DNA from 2 places in the Bradyrhizobium sp. JR4.1 genome. Region 2 is predicted to be linked to the other one. Evidence: predicted binding sites of a transcription regulator. Region 2 holds the regulator's gene; the other holds the start of a gene.
The links. Region 2 encodes LexA, which represses DNA repair genes until DNA is damaged. Its sites were predicted from a motif close to TGTTCNNNNTGTGTTCNG; they were not measured.

Region 1: a site for LexA is predicted at 5,737-5,754, ahead of ABIB90_RS01425 (ATP-dependent Clp protease adaptor ClpS). Genes of this name have one in related genera too.

The regions. Positions count from the first base shown of each region.
Region 1 covers NZ_JBEPRY010000001.1:267,004-274,133, forward strand. Annotated here, with positions in the region: gene ABIB90_RS01400 (selenium-binding protein SBP56-related protein) at 1-793, opposite strand, end outside; gene ABIB90_RS01405 (dihydrodipicolinate synthase family protein) at 1,101-2,042, opposite strand; gene ABIB90_RS01410 (methyl-accepting chemotaxis protein) at 2,167-4,248, opposite strand; gene ABIB90_RS01415 (enoyl-CoA hydratase) at 4,378-5,148, opposite strand; gene ABIB90_RS01420 (MarR family winged helix-turn-helix transcriptional regulator) at 5,160-5,633, opposite strand; gene ABIB90_RS01425 (ATP-dependent Clp protease adaptor ClpS) at 5,788-7,130, shown strand, end outside.
Region 2 covers NZ_JBEPRY010000003.1:9,436-16,565, forward strand. Annotated here, with positions in the region: partial or broken gene ABIB90_RS08505 (ComEC/Rec2 family competence protein) at 1-672, shown strand, start outside; gene ABIB90_RS08510 (hypothetical protein) at 812-1,246, opposite strand; gene lexA (transcriptional repressor LexA) at 1,699-2,400, opposite strand; gene ABIB90_RS08520 (molybdopterin molybdotransferase MoeA) at 2,577-3,788, opposite strand; gene ABIB90_RS08525 (hypothetical protein) at 4,047-4,238, opposite strand; gene ABIB90_RS08530 (HAD family hydrolase) at 4,407-5,039, opposite strand; gene ABIB90_RS08535 (alpha-hydroxy acid oxidase) at 5,048-6,181, opposite strand; gene ABIB90_RS08540 (S41 family peptidase) at 6,488-7,130, shown strand, end outside.

The DNA of each region.
Region 1 (7,130 bases), on a different contig from region 2:
CGCGAACCGGATCGTGCGCCGGCCGTACCTCCAGCGCCATCTGATGATTGGCGCCGAGGTCGATGGTCTGCACGTTGCGACGGGCGCGAAGATCCCAAAAGTGGAGACGATGGCCATATTTGTTCGCCAGCAGATCTTCCGCGACGATTCCGTTCTCGAACTGCGGCGGCAACGCCCATTCACTCGTCACCATGTAGTCGCGCGGCAGGTTCCACCAGAAATCATAGTGCAGCGTCTGCGGACCGCGGTCGATCTCCCATCGTCCAAGGACCTCGAACGTCTCGCAATCCATGATGAAGACGCCTGGAGGCCCGTTGGTGCCGTCCTTGCCGCCGCCGCCGAGCGTGCTCACATAGACGCCGTCCGGCCCGCAATGGATGGTATGCGGCCGCGAATAGCCGGTCTTTTTGAAAACTTCCTCGGGCTCGATGATTTTATGGATTTTGGCTTTGGTCGGATCGGGCTTGGTATCGATGATGTAGATCCGCGACGAGCGCAGCCCGGGGATGATGAGATAGCGCCGCTCGATGAAGGCATGCCCAGTGAGCGGCGACAAGGCGGAGGAGCAGGCATTCCAGCCGAAGTGATGAAACTCATCGCCCTTGTTGGGCATCGTCACGGTGTGGACGATCTGGCTGTAGGTCGGCGATCCCGGCTTGACGTCGATGACCGCGAGAGCATCCGGTTTTGAGAAATCCGGACTGAGCAGCAACGTGTAGGCAAAGTTCTCCGCAGGAGCTTCCATCGCAAGCTTGGGCGATGCGTGAAAGGTGGGATCCGGCCTCATCGTCATGGCACTGCCTCCCTGTCTCGTTGGTTCGCACCAACCTGGTTCGGAATAGCGGCATAATGAAGAGTTGTTGCGCGATGTCTTGATATGCTCCGCGGGCCTGGTTGGCGAGCGAACAATATGTCATCGCCGGGCTGCGCGAAACCGCCCGAACCGCGTTAATTCGACGCTTTCAGCCGGCGGGATCAGGCCAGGGCGCGCACCTCACAGCGCGCCTCACACTCAGTGTCGTCCCGGCCTAGTGCGCAATCGCGCACGGGAGGCGGAACACATAACCTTCGGGCGCGCTTGTCCAGGACGCCGGCAGAGGCTACTTCCCCCACCGCAGCGCCAGCGCATCCCGTTCTTTCGCGAGCTCCAGCAGCCCGGCCCGCGTCGCGGGGTGCAGCGGCTGGAGCGGATGCCGCACCGTGTCCGACTTGATCACGCCGCCGGCCTGCATCATCGCCTTGCAGGCGATCAGGCCGCATTGGCGGTTTTCGTAGTTGATCAGCGGCAGCCAGCGTTCGTAGGCGGCTTTGGCCTCTTCACGCTTGCCGGCGAAGTAGGGATCGACAATCTGGCGGATGCCGTCGGGATAGCCGCCGCCGGTCATCGCGCCGGTGGCGCCTGCATCGAGATCGGCGAGCAGCGTGATCGCTTCCTCGCCGTCCCAGGGACCTTCGATATCGCTGCCGCCCGCCTCGATCAGGCTACGCAGCTTTGCAGCCGCGCCCGGCACCTCGATCTTGAAATAGCGGATGTTGGAGAAGTCGCGCGCCAACCGCGCGAGCAGCTCGACCGACAGCGGGGTGCCGGCGACGGGCGCGTCCTGGATCATGATCGGAATCTTGATTGCGCCCGACAGCACCTTGAAGAATTCGACCACGCCTTTCTCGGGCACGCGGAAGGTCGCGCCGTGATAGGGCGGCATGACCATCACCATGGCGGCACCGGCCGCCTCGGCCTGCTGGCTCCGCGCGGCGCAGACGGCCGAGCTGAAATGCGTGGTGGTGACGATCACGGGAACCCGGCCCGCGACATGCTCCAGCACTGCATGCATCACGGTCTCGCGCTCGGCGTCCGTGAGCACGAACTGCTCGGAAAAATTGGCGAGAATGCACAGACCGTTCGAGCCTGCGTCGATCATGAAATCGATGCAGCGGCGCTGTCCTTCGAGGTCGAGCTCGCCGCGCTCGTCGAAGATGGTGGGCGCGACCGGGAACACGCCGCGATAGGGGCGCTGGGCCTTGTGTTGAGGCGTGACCGGCATCGAACTCTCCATCCCTGATATCTCTTACATCTGCCGCGACGCTCGCGCAGCGTCACAGATGTACCCGCCGCGCGCATCGGCGGCAATGCCGATCGCGCGACGTAGGGACGGAAGATTGTCGAAGCTATGCGGTCCTCACCGCGCCCAAAAAGCCCTCGACCGCGACGCGGAGACGATCGGCATCGGCGGACATTTTCGTCACGGACACCGACAGGACCGAACCGGCATTGCCTGTCTCCTGGTTGAGCCTGGCGACGCTGCCGATGGTGTCGGTGACCTCGCGGGTTCCCTGCGCGGCCTGCTGGAAGTTGCGGGAGATCTCGGTGGTGGCCGCGCGCTGCTGTTCGACGGCGGCGGCGATCGCCGTCATCTTCTCGTCGATGCCGCTGATCGCGCCGCCGATCGCGCGGATGGCAGTGACCGCCAGGCCCGTCGCGCCCTGGATCTCCGCGACCTGGCGGGAGATCTCTTCCGTCGCCGTCGCCGTCTGCGAGGCGAGGCTCTTGACCTCGCCGGCAACCACGGCGAAGCCGCGGCCGGCCTCGCCCGCGCGCGCGGCTTCGATGGTGGCGTTCAACGCCAGGAGATTGGTCTGCCCTGCGATGGCGTTGATCATCTTCACGACCTCGCCGATGCGGCCAGCGGTCTGATCGAGGATCTCGACCGTCGCATTGGTCTGCGCTGCTTGCGACACGGCCTCGCGGGCCTCGCGGGCGCTGGCCTGCACCTGCGCGGAGATCTCGCCGACGGACGCCGAGAGTTCTTCGGTCGCGGCCGCGATGGTCTCGAGATTGTTGGTGGCCTGTTCGGCGGAGGACGAGACCGCCGCGGTCTGGCTGCTCGATTCCGTAACCAGCGAGCGCACGTCGGTCGCGGTGGCATCGAGTTCCTTCGTCGAGGCCGCAACGCTGTGAATGACGGCTTGCACGGTGTCGTCGAAACTGCGGCAAGCCGCATCGACGGTGCCGGAGCGGGCGAGCTGGAGCGCCTGCTGCGCTTCGCGCTCCCGGCCCAGGCGTTCCGCGGTCGCCGCGCTCTCGCGCAGGCTTTCGAGTGCGGCCGCCATGGTGCCGAACTCGTCGGGATACCTGGATTGCGGGACGGGCGTTGCGTAGTCGCGGGCGCTGATCTTGGCGATGGCGTCCACAATGGCGCGCACCGGGCGCATGAGGCGGTTGCGGACCACGTACACGCCGGCCAGGGTCACGGCCAGCGCGAGCAGGAACGCGAGCGACTGTACGACGAGATTGGTGAGCGCCTTGGCCTGCACCGTTTCCGCCCGGACGATCGACTGGTCGAGCGCCTTGTTCGCCACCGCGACGATGGACGCGAAGGGTGACTGACACAGCGTATTCCATTCCGCGGCGGGCATCGCGGGCTTGCCGCTGCCGTCAAAATTTTTCGTGAGGTCGCCGATCTGCTTGAGGGCACCGTCGGTCGTGGCCTTTGCGTCCGTCGCTGCCGTCACCAGCTCTGCCGCCACGTCCGGCGCAGCCAGCAACTCGGCCATGCCCGCCCAGCCGGAGGCGATCGTGCCATCCCATTGCGCCACTGACCGCTTCTGAGCGTCATCGAGCGGCTTGCTGGCGTTGACGTTGGAGCGAAGGGACGAACAATGGATTCCATAACGATCGCGCACCTGCCAGGCGAAGCGCCGAACCTGGATCATGCGGGCGATGAAGGGGTCGTTCATCCAGGCACGGTTCGAGACCGCGGTGGAGGCGAGATTGGCCGTGTCGATCACCTTGGTGACGGCATCATACCAGGAGTTGGTGCGCTCGATCTTGCGCTCCGCGCGCGGGCGCTTGGCTTCATCGTAGAACAGCTGGAATTGCGGCGAGGCGGCGCTCCAGCCCTGCTTCAATGTGCCAGCGAGTTCGTCTCGGCGGGCGAAATCGACGGTGGCGAGCGCAGCGCCAATCGCGTCGTAACCTCCCTGCTCAGCCTTTTCCACCTCGCCAAGTTTTGCCCGCGGGTCGTCCTCGCCGAGGATTGCGCTCTGCGCATCGCCGCGATTGTGGCGCAGCGCCAGCACGCCCTGGAAGATCGCCTTGTCGGCGGCGGCGAGCCGCGCGGTCTCCAGGCTGTCGCTATAGCGGCCGAACGCCCCAACCATCTGGATCGCCGTAGAGGCCAGCGCACCCGCGGCCAGCAGGGCCATCAAGGTCAGGAGAAGCGAACTTACCGATTTCTTAAACATTGCCATGGTGTCGGGGGCCTGAGGTCGGGGGCCTATTCTTCGGGCACCACCTTGCCCCGCGACATGCCAATGTTCCGTTAAGGTTTTAATCGAATGGGCGTGAGTTTCCGGCCCAAGGAGCCCCGGCCCCGGCCATCACGCAACCTTGGTGAAATCCGGCGGGCGGCGTTCCGCGAACGCCGTGAAGGCCTCGCGCGCCTCGGCGGTGCGCAGGCGCAGTCCGAACTGCTCGCCTTCGGCATTCATCTGCGCGACCAGCGCCTCGCCATTGCGCATCAGCTTCTTGGTGGCGGTGAGCGCGCCGGCCGGCTGACGGGCAAGACGCTGCGCCAGCGCGAGCGCCTCGGCATCGAGCTTGTCGAGCGGCACCACGCGGTTGGCGAGCCCCCATTCCAGCGCGGATTTGGCCGGCACCGTCTCGCCCAGCGCGAACATCTCGTAAGCCCGCGCATAGCCGATGCGGGCCGGCATCAGCAGACTGGAGGCGGCTTCCGGCACCAGCGCCAGGCTGACGAAGGGAGTCGACAATTGCGCGTCGTCGGCGAGTACGACGAGGTCGCAATGCAGCAGCATCGTGGCGCCGACGCCGACGGCGCGGCCCTGCACCGCGGCAACCAAGGGCCGGGTGCAGCGCGCCAGCGACTGGATGAAGCGCACCACGTTGCGGCTTCCTTCCGACTTGCCCGCTGCGACTGCGGCGAATTCGCCGACGTCGTTGCCGGCAGTGAACATGTCGCCTTCGCCGCGGATCAGGATCACGCGGGCCAACGCATCGGACTCGGCGGATTCGATGGCATCGGCAAGCTTGCCGTACATCGCATCCGTCAGTGCGTTCTTCTTGTCGGGGCGCGCCAGCGTGAGCGTAAGAATTCCGCCGTCGTTCTCGATCCGGACGTGCTCGGTCATGGGTCTCTCCTCTATTCCTCTGTATCTCTCAAAGGCTCTGTTGGAAGTTCTCTTGGAAACTTGTCCTGAATGCTGGTCAGCCAGCGCGCGACGATATCGATCTCCGCACTGGTGAATCCGTCCGTCAAGGCAGCGTTGACCTGTGCCGCGTTGGCCTTTGCCTGTGCGAGCGCTGCACGACCCCTCGGCGTCAGCCATACGCGCCAGGCGCGCCCGTCCTCGCGATCGGCCCGCCGCTCGATCAATTTTGCAGCTGCCGTGCGGTCGACGAGGCCGGAGATGCCGGCCGGCCCCAGATCGAGCGCCGTGCCCGCCTCGCCCATCAGGACGCCGTCCTGCTTGCCGAGGATGAACAGAAGCCCTGCCTGCGCCGGCGTGACCTCGCTCGAAGGCTGCGCCGCCATCCAGCGCTGCAAGCGCCGCTGCGCAACGCTCAGCAGGTAGATCAGCCGATGATGCCCCGCGCCGGCTGCTTTATTTCGCATGCGAAATAGATAATCGAAGCGGTTCGAAATGTCAAAGGACAGCGGTGAGGTCGATGTGCCGCGGCAGGCGTCGAGGAACACGCTTGACGGTCGCCTCCTTTTATGTTCCCTATTCGTTCTCTTCAATCATAGATTGTCCCGGAGGTCTTTCGTGATGAACAGTGTGCGTGGCGAGAACCAGCCGACCCAGCTCGTAATTCATAATGACGATGATACGCCGGACCAATTCGTGATGGATCTGCTTCGGCAGGTCTTCGGCAAATCAGACCGTGAAGCGACCGCGCTGATCACCCAGATCGAGCAGAAGGAAAAGGCGGTTTGCGGACCTTACCCTCAATCGGTTGCCGAAGCCCTTTTCAAATCTGCGCAACAATCCATCGGCTTGGCCGGCCATCGACTGCAGGTCACGCTTGAGGCGGTCAAAACTCCTTGCGAACTCTGCGGGAAGCCTGAGGGACAGATGGACGTGCGTATCGGCGACCGCACGGTCTGGCTGTGCAGCGACTGCATGCGTGCGGCGGATGAGCCCTCGAACGAACAAGAGGAAGATTTCGACTTTGCTTGCGACGTTCTCGATTGGCACCTTGCCAGCACCGCGCGCAGCAAACTCGTGACCACGATCCGCCAATTTCCCGGCCACATGCGCGTCGATCTCCAGGCCGCAGTCGACCGGCTCTTCGGCAAGGCCATCCGGCTGGTGGGATTGAACGAGGAGCAGCGCTACGAAACGCTGTCGATTCCACGGCTGCTCAAGGAGGGCCGCTATGCGATCGCGATCGCCCCGCTGCAATATTCCGACGTCGACGTAGGCGAGAAGAGCCCGGTCAAGTGTCTGGATAACGGACTATGGCTGTGTGAGCAGGATCATCTCCGCTATGCGGTTTTGCTCTGCGCACACCGCGAATACAGTCGCGAGCCCGGAATTCGGATCGAGATCCTGGTGTCTTCAGGTTCCGCAGGCGCGGCTCTGGTCCAGCAATGCTTCAGTGAATTGGAAGAAGCCGTACAGGCTGCGCGGACCTATCGCGGCAAGATCCTGTCGCTCGATGCGGACTCCGACTATCGCGGTCGCTCGCGCGGCATCACGGTGCATCGCTTGCCGCAGGTGTCGCGCGACGAGGTGATCCTGCCGGAGCAGACCCTGCGGCTGCTCGATCGCAACGTTCTGACCTTCGTCAACACCCGAGACCAATTGCGCCGGTTGGGCCAATCGACCCGCAAAGGCATCTTGCTGTACGGCCCGCCGGGCACCGGCAAGACCCACACGATCCGCTATCTCGCAACGCATTTGCCCGGGCATACGACGCTGATCATCACGGCCGAACAGATCGGTCTGCTCGGCGCCTATATGAGCCTGGCACGGCTGCTCCAGCCGTCGATGGTGGTGATCGAGGATGTCGATCTCATCGCCCGTGACCGCGATGACATGGGGCCGTGTGAGGAATCCATGCTGAACAAGCTGCTCAACGAGATGGACGGGCTGAAGGAAGATGCCGA
Region 2 (7,130 bases):
ATCGCGGCGTTCGGGATCGGGCCGCTGATCGCGGCGAGCCTGGGAATCATCGTGCTGGGCTTGTTGCGGACGCCGCTGCGCTGGTCCGGCGCCCTGGTGCTGCTGGCAGCGATCCTCTGGGGACTGTCGGCGCGGCAGCCCGACATCCTGATCGCCGGGGATGGCGCGAGCGTCGCGGTGCGGGGCAAGGACGGATATCTGCACCTGATCAGGACCAGCAAGGACAGCTTTCTGCTCAAGGAATGGCTCGCTGCCGACGCCGATCCGCGCGATGCCGGCAGAGCCTCGCTGGCTGATGGCGTGTCCTGTGACGAATCCGGCTGCGTGACGCCACTGATCGACGGGAGGCTGGTCGCGCTGGCACTGCGGGTCGACGCTCTCGCCGACGATTGCAGTCGGGCCGCGCTGGTGGTGACGACGCGTCCCGCGCCGCCCGATTGCGCGGCGATGGTGGTCGATCGGCAGCGGCTCGCCAGCCAGAGCGCACTGGCGCTGACGCAGCGTGGTGACGGATTTGTGGTTCAGGCGGTGAGGGCGAGAGGCACGAGCCGCCCCTGGTTGCCGGCCGGCGCCGGCGAGGGTGATTTCGACGGCAGCCTTGCGCCGAAGGCGACCGCGCCCCGCATCAAGGACGCAACGCCGGCGGAGACCGACTTGCAGGCCGACGATTGATCTGATGGTGCGGAGCAACGCAGCGGGTCGGTGCGTCCGCTCGGATTCGCTGGCGCAAACCACACCATCTCGCCGGCCACGGCGCCGGCGATGGCAATTCAATCCTGACCTCCGACCTCGTAGCCGGAGGGCGGCTGTTTCAGCCGATCGGCAGGTGCGTGACGGTCGGCTGCCTGTCGGCGATGATCTGCGCCTTGTGCTCGCGCTCGATGACCGACTGGGTCACAGGCAGTTGCAGCACGGTCGCGCGCTGGCCTTCGACGAGCTGCGTCACCAGCACAAATTTGCCGTCGGGGAATTCGATCGCGTCATGATGGCGGTCGGGAACGTGCGGATCGATCTTGCCGAACTTGCCCACGCGGGAATTGATGGTCCGCGTCCAGATCCAGCGATTGTCGTAGCGGACGTCGTCTGCGAAGGCGAGCTCCGTTCCCGGCAGCAGGCAGACGGCAACAGACGGATCGGCTGCGGAGGCGAAGCCGCGCGTCGAGGTGCCGCGGAAATTTGTCGAGACGATCGTCTCGCCGACTTCGGCGGGGCGCGACGCGACGGCATGCAGGCTGTAGTCACACATCGGGTGCTCCTCATGCTGGGATAGCAACCCGCGTCTCTTATCGAGGCGCAGGCCTCTATCAGAGTTGAAGCACGAAAGCTCTGCTCGGTTGTGGGCAAATCTGCGGCTGGTTTCCGCAAGCCGCGATCACATTATCTTTCCCGAATTCAATAGGAACAAAGCGAGTTGCGATGCATTCGGGAGGCGCATGCGCGAATCTTGCCGGCTGGTGCAACGACCTCGATCGCTGGTCGCTGTTTCCTCGCACACCCGAGCCGCGAAGCGGTGCTGTTTCGGTGCTGCTTCGTGGGCGTCGCGAGGAGCCAGCGCCGGAGGAGGGGCCGGATAGTCTGTGCAGAACCAGAAAGACTATCCAGCCGGAGCGGACGATGATCCGCTCCAATCTCTGACCGGCGATGCCGATCGGAAGCGCGCGAGGCGCCAACTTCTCCAGGTATCAAGTACGTCCGGTATCAGTACTTCCGGTAAAGCCCGATCAGCTTGCCCTGAATCTTCACCCGATTGGGCGGCAGGATGCGGACCTCATATGCAGCGTTGGCGGGCTCGAGCGCGATCGAGGCGCCGCGACGGCGGAAGCGCTTCAGCGTCGCTTCCTCGTCGTCGATCAGCGCCACCACGATGTCGCCGGTATCGGCGCTCTCGTTGCGCTGAATCAGCGCCATGTCGCCGTCAAGGATGCCGGCATCAACCATGGAATCACCGCGCACTTCCAGCGCGTAATGTTCGCCCGAGCCGAGCATGTCGGGCGGTACGCTGATGGTGTGGCTGCGTGTCTGCAACGCCTCGATCGGCGTGCCGGCCGCGATGCGGCCCATCACCGGTACCGCCACGGGGCGTTCGCCCTCGTCCGCGGGCAGGCTGGAGCCCGCACGCACCTTGCCGAGATTGCCCTCGATGACGCTCGGGGTGAAGCCGCGGCGGCTGCCGGCGGCTGCCTGGAGCTCCGGCAGCTTGATGACTTCAATCGCACGGGCGCGGTTGGGCAGGCGTCGGATGAAGCCACGCTCCTCGAGCGCCGTGATCAGGCGATGGATGCCCGACTTCGAGCGCAGATCGAGCGCATCCTTCATCTCGTCGAAGGAGGGCGGCACGCCGCTTTCCTTCAGACGTTCACTGATGAACCGCAGAAGCTCGTATTGTTTGCGCGTTAACATCTCGACCAAAGTCCCCCGGTTGATGTCGTCCGATTCCGAGACGCAGAATTCGGCAATAAGCCGCTACATGCTCGAAACAAATCATGAACGGACACTATATGTTCGATACATGTTCCGCAACTGCTTAATTTACCGTGAACAGAGCAAACTCCGCGGAACGCGCGTTGCGGGGGTGCTCAGACGGGGAGCCGCAACACTTCGCAAGCTGTGCCGGCTTCGGCCTTCGGCGCGAATGGTGCGCGCACGAGAAGTACCTGTGCTGCAGCGAGATTCGCAAGCAGCGAAGAGTCCTGATGGTTGACGGGAAGAACGACGCGTGTGCCATCGTCACGCTCCTCCAGATGCGCGCGCAGATAGTCCTCGCGCTGGTCGTTGGCGCCGACGCCGCGGCCGAGCACGGCGCGTTCGCGGCGATGGTGAATCACTGAACGGCCCGACAGGGCGCGAATCAGCGGCACCATGAACAGGAAAGCGCACACGTAGGACGATACGGGATTGCCCGGCAGGCCGATCACACCCATTGCGCCGAGGCGCCCATGCATCATCGGCTTGCCTGGCCGCATCGCGATCTTCCAGAACGCCATCGCGATGCCTTCGTCCCTCAGTGCCTGCTGGACCAGATCGTGGTCGCCGACTGATGCGCCGCCGGTCGTGATCAGGATGTCGGCGCCGCTCTCACGGGCGCGGCGGATGCCCGCGGTGGTCGCCTCCAGCGTGTCGGCGGCAATACCGAGGTCGATGGTCTCGGCGCCCTCGCTGCGGGCGAGCGCGTGCAGGGCGTAACCGTTGGAATAGACGATCTGGCCGTGGCCGGGCGTGGTGCCCGGCATCACCAGCTCGTCGCCGGTGGCGAGAATCGCGACCTTCGGACGCCTGAAAACGGCAAGGTGCGGATAATTCATTCCGGCGGCGAGCGCGAGGTCGCGCTCGGTGAGACGACTTCCCTTGCGCAGGAGCACGTCGCCCTCGCGGAAATCGACGCCGGCGGGGCGGATGTGCCGTCCGGCGATCGCGGCTTCCTTGATCGTGATCCGCTGGCCGGCGGCGACCGTGTCCTCCTGGATCACGACGGCGTCCGCGCCACCGGGAACGACCGCGCCGGTGAAGATCCGTACGGCCTCGCCGGCGCCGATCGTCCCGGCGAACGGTCGGCCCGCCGCGACTTCGCCGATGACGGTCAGCTCCGAATCGATCGTCGCGGCATCGGCCGCGCGCACCGCGTAGCCGTCCATCGCCGACATCGCCTGCGGCGGCTGCGTGCGCCGCGCCGCGACGTCACGCGCGAGCACGCGATGGTAGGCCTCGTCGAGGGAGATCATTTCTTCCGGCAGCGGCTCTGCACCCGCCAGCACCGCGGCAAGCGCGTCGGAAACCGGCATCAAGGCCACGGCGAAAACTCCTGCTCGGCACGTTCGGGCGAATGTTCCGCACGTCTTCTAGCCGAGCGCGGGCGCAGAGGCAAAAACGGCTGAGCGGGCACAGTCATCCCGCCGCTTCACATTGTTCCGGAAGGCAGGATCAAGCGCGTCGCGGCATGATCCGAAGAACCTGACAAATCGGCAGGAGAGTGGTCATGGAAGCGACGAAAATCACGGCAAGGAAAATCACGGCAAGGCGAGAACGACGAGCGCCCTGGCCTGCATCGATCAGCTCCCTGCCTGCCCGGGAGTTACGTCGGGCGCCTTGGCTCCCTGGTCTTTGTCGGGCAGCGGATCGGCCTGGGATTTCAGGTCGGCGGCCTTGCTCACAAGCTTGGCGGAAAGGTCCGAATCTGAAGTTGTCCTGGCGAATTCAAGAAGAAGAGAGGCCTGCTTGGTGAGGTAGGTTTTGCCCAGCACGATGATGCATCCGTCCGTAGAAGTCCCAACGGACTCTAAGAGTCCGGAAGGCGGTATTCCGTTCCCGGAACTCTGTACAAAAATGCACAAAGTGATCGGGTTCCTCAATTTCTCAAAATTGGTCCCGTGGGGCGGTGCCGCCGTGGGTTTCGCGACACCGACTCCTCGTCAAATGCCCAATGCCTTCAATGCGTTCCCGACGTCACGCGGCGAGGTCACATGCACCGCCGTCAAGCCGCGCGCCCGCGCTCCCTCGATGTTTTCAGCAAGATCATCGAAGAACACGATGCGCCCGGCGGGCACGCCGATCGCCGCAACGACGTGGTCGAAGGCCTCCGCATCCGGTTTGCGCAAGCCGATGCTGGACGACAAATACAGCTCGCGGAAATGGCCGAGAAGGTCGGCATATTCCCTCGAGAAATGGTCCACGTGCGGCCGGTTGGTGTTGGAGAAAGCGTAGAGCGGCATCTGCTTCGCTGCCCGCGGTAGCAGCTCGGCGATGTCAGGCATTTCGCCGGCGAAGATCGCGTTCCAGCCTTCCAGGAACTGCGCGTCCGAAATGCCGATTCCGAGCGAGGCTCGCAATGAGGCGAAATAATCCTCATCGCTGATCTTCCCCATCTCGTGCAACCGATAGGCTTCGCTGTCCCGCACATAGCGCGCGACGATGGCTTCGGGCTTGCAGCCGGCATGTCCCGCCCAGCAGGCGATTGCCTTGGAGAAATCGATATCGAGCACCACGCGGCCGAGATCGAACAGGAGCGCATCCGCGCTGCCGGGAGAGAGCGATGTCACCTGCATCCTTTCACTCAGTATCGATATGGCTCGTGGTCGAACAGCGGAAACGCGCTGAACACACTCGGCGCGTTGGTTGCGGTCGCCTGGTGCAGGCAGGATTTGTCGAGCTCGGCGAACGACGTCGCACCCAAGAGGCCGAGGCAGCGCAGCACTTCGTCCTCGAGCAGCTCCAGCATGCGCGCCACGCCGGATTCGCCGGCCGCCGCCAGCGCCCAGCATTGTAGCCGGCCGATGCCGACGAGGTCGGCACCCGCCGCGATCGCCTTGACGATGTCGGTGCCGCGACAGACGCCGCCATCGACCATGATTTTGGCGCGGCCGTTCACGGCATCGACGATCTCGGGCAGCACATGCATGGCGCCGCGACCGTGATCGAGCTGACGGCCGCCATGGTTGGAGACGTAGATCCATTCGACGCCGTGATCGATCGCGATCAGCGCGTCCTCTGGCGTCGCGATGCCCTTGAGGATCAGCGGGATCTTGAACTTGTCCTTGATCATCTTCACCGTCCGCCACTCCAGACCCTTCTGGTAATCGCCGCCGGTGGCGCGCAGGCGGCTCTCGCGAACGTAGCGCTTGGCGATGTCACGTTCGCGACGGCTGTAGTGAGCGGTGTCGACGGTCAGGCAGAAGGCGGCGTAGGCGTTCTTCTCGGCCCGGCTGACGACGTCGGCAACGAAGGCGTCGTCGCCGCGCACATAGAGCTGGTAGAGGCGCAGCGCGTCGGGCGCAGCTTCGGCGGTCTTCTCGAGGCCGGGCTCGGACACGGAACTGAGCATGTGCGCCGCACCGAAAGTGCCGCAGGCGCGTGCCACGCTCGCCGCACCATCCGGATCGAAGATCTCAAGCGCGCCGACGGGGGCGAGTACCACCGGCAGGCGCATCTTGCGGCCGAACTGCTCGACCGAGCCGGTGACCTTGCGGACATCGCGCAGCACGCGCGGGCGAAAGGCGATCTCGTCCAGTGCCATGCGGTTGCGACGCATCGTGGTCTCGGTCTCGGCCGCGCCGACGATATAATCCCAAGCATTCTGGTTGAGGTTGGCGCGGGCTTTCCGGACGAATTCATGCAGATTCTGGAACGGCTCGGTGCTGGCGCCGAGCTCGACGTTCCTTTCCGGTTGGATGCGGGGTGCTTCGTTCATTGTTATCCTCCCGAGAATTTGAAGCCTTCCGTCATCGCCTAACCCGTCCGGGGCGCCAAAACCATCCTAAAATGGCATGGCAGCGAGGCGTGGGCCGGCCGGCCGACCCCCGCTGCGCACCAACCGGGTCCTGCAACGTTGCCGAAAGTTTAGGTCCGGACGAAGGGATTTTTACGGTGTACCCGCCGGCGTGGCATCCCGGCCTTGAAGAAACCAGAATGGTATTGTGAGAAGCAGGCTGGATCGCCATTTGCATGGCGGCTCCCCAGCCCCACCGAACCGCGAAGCAAAAAGGCCAGCCTATCCATGCGGAAAACCCTGCTGTTTCCACTGGGCGCGCTCACCGGAGCGTGTCTGACCCTTCTGGTAGCCAGTCCGCACGGCGGCGTATGGGCGGCACGGGCGGCAGCGAGCGCGGATGACGCCTATTCCAAGCTCAATTTGTTCGGCGAAGTGTTCGAGCGGGTGAAGGCGAGCTACGTCGAGAAGCCTGACAATGCCAAGCTGATCGAAGGCGCGATCACCGGCATGGTGACCTCGCTCGATCCGCACTCGCGCTACATGAACGACAAGGCCTGGACCGAGATGCAGGAGACCACCTCCGGCGAGTTCGGCGGGCTCGGCATCGAGGTCACGATGGAGGACGGTCTCGTCAAGGTCGTCTCGCCGATCGACGACACGCCGGCCTCCAAGGCCGGCATCATGTCGGGCGACCTCATCAGCAAGATCGACGGTGATGCCGTGCAGGGCATGACGCTCGAGCAGGCCGTCAACAAGATGAAGGGGCCGGTCGAGACCCAGACCAAGCTCACGATCGTGCGCAAGGGCGCCGACGCCCCGCTCGACGTCGCGATCAAGCGCGAGATCATCCATGTGCGCCCGGTGCGCTTCCACGTCGAGAACGGCGACATCGGTTATATCCGCGTCACCTCGTTCAACGAGCAGACCA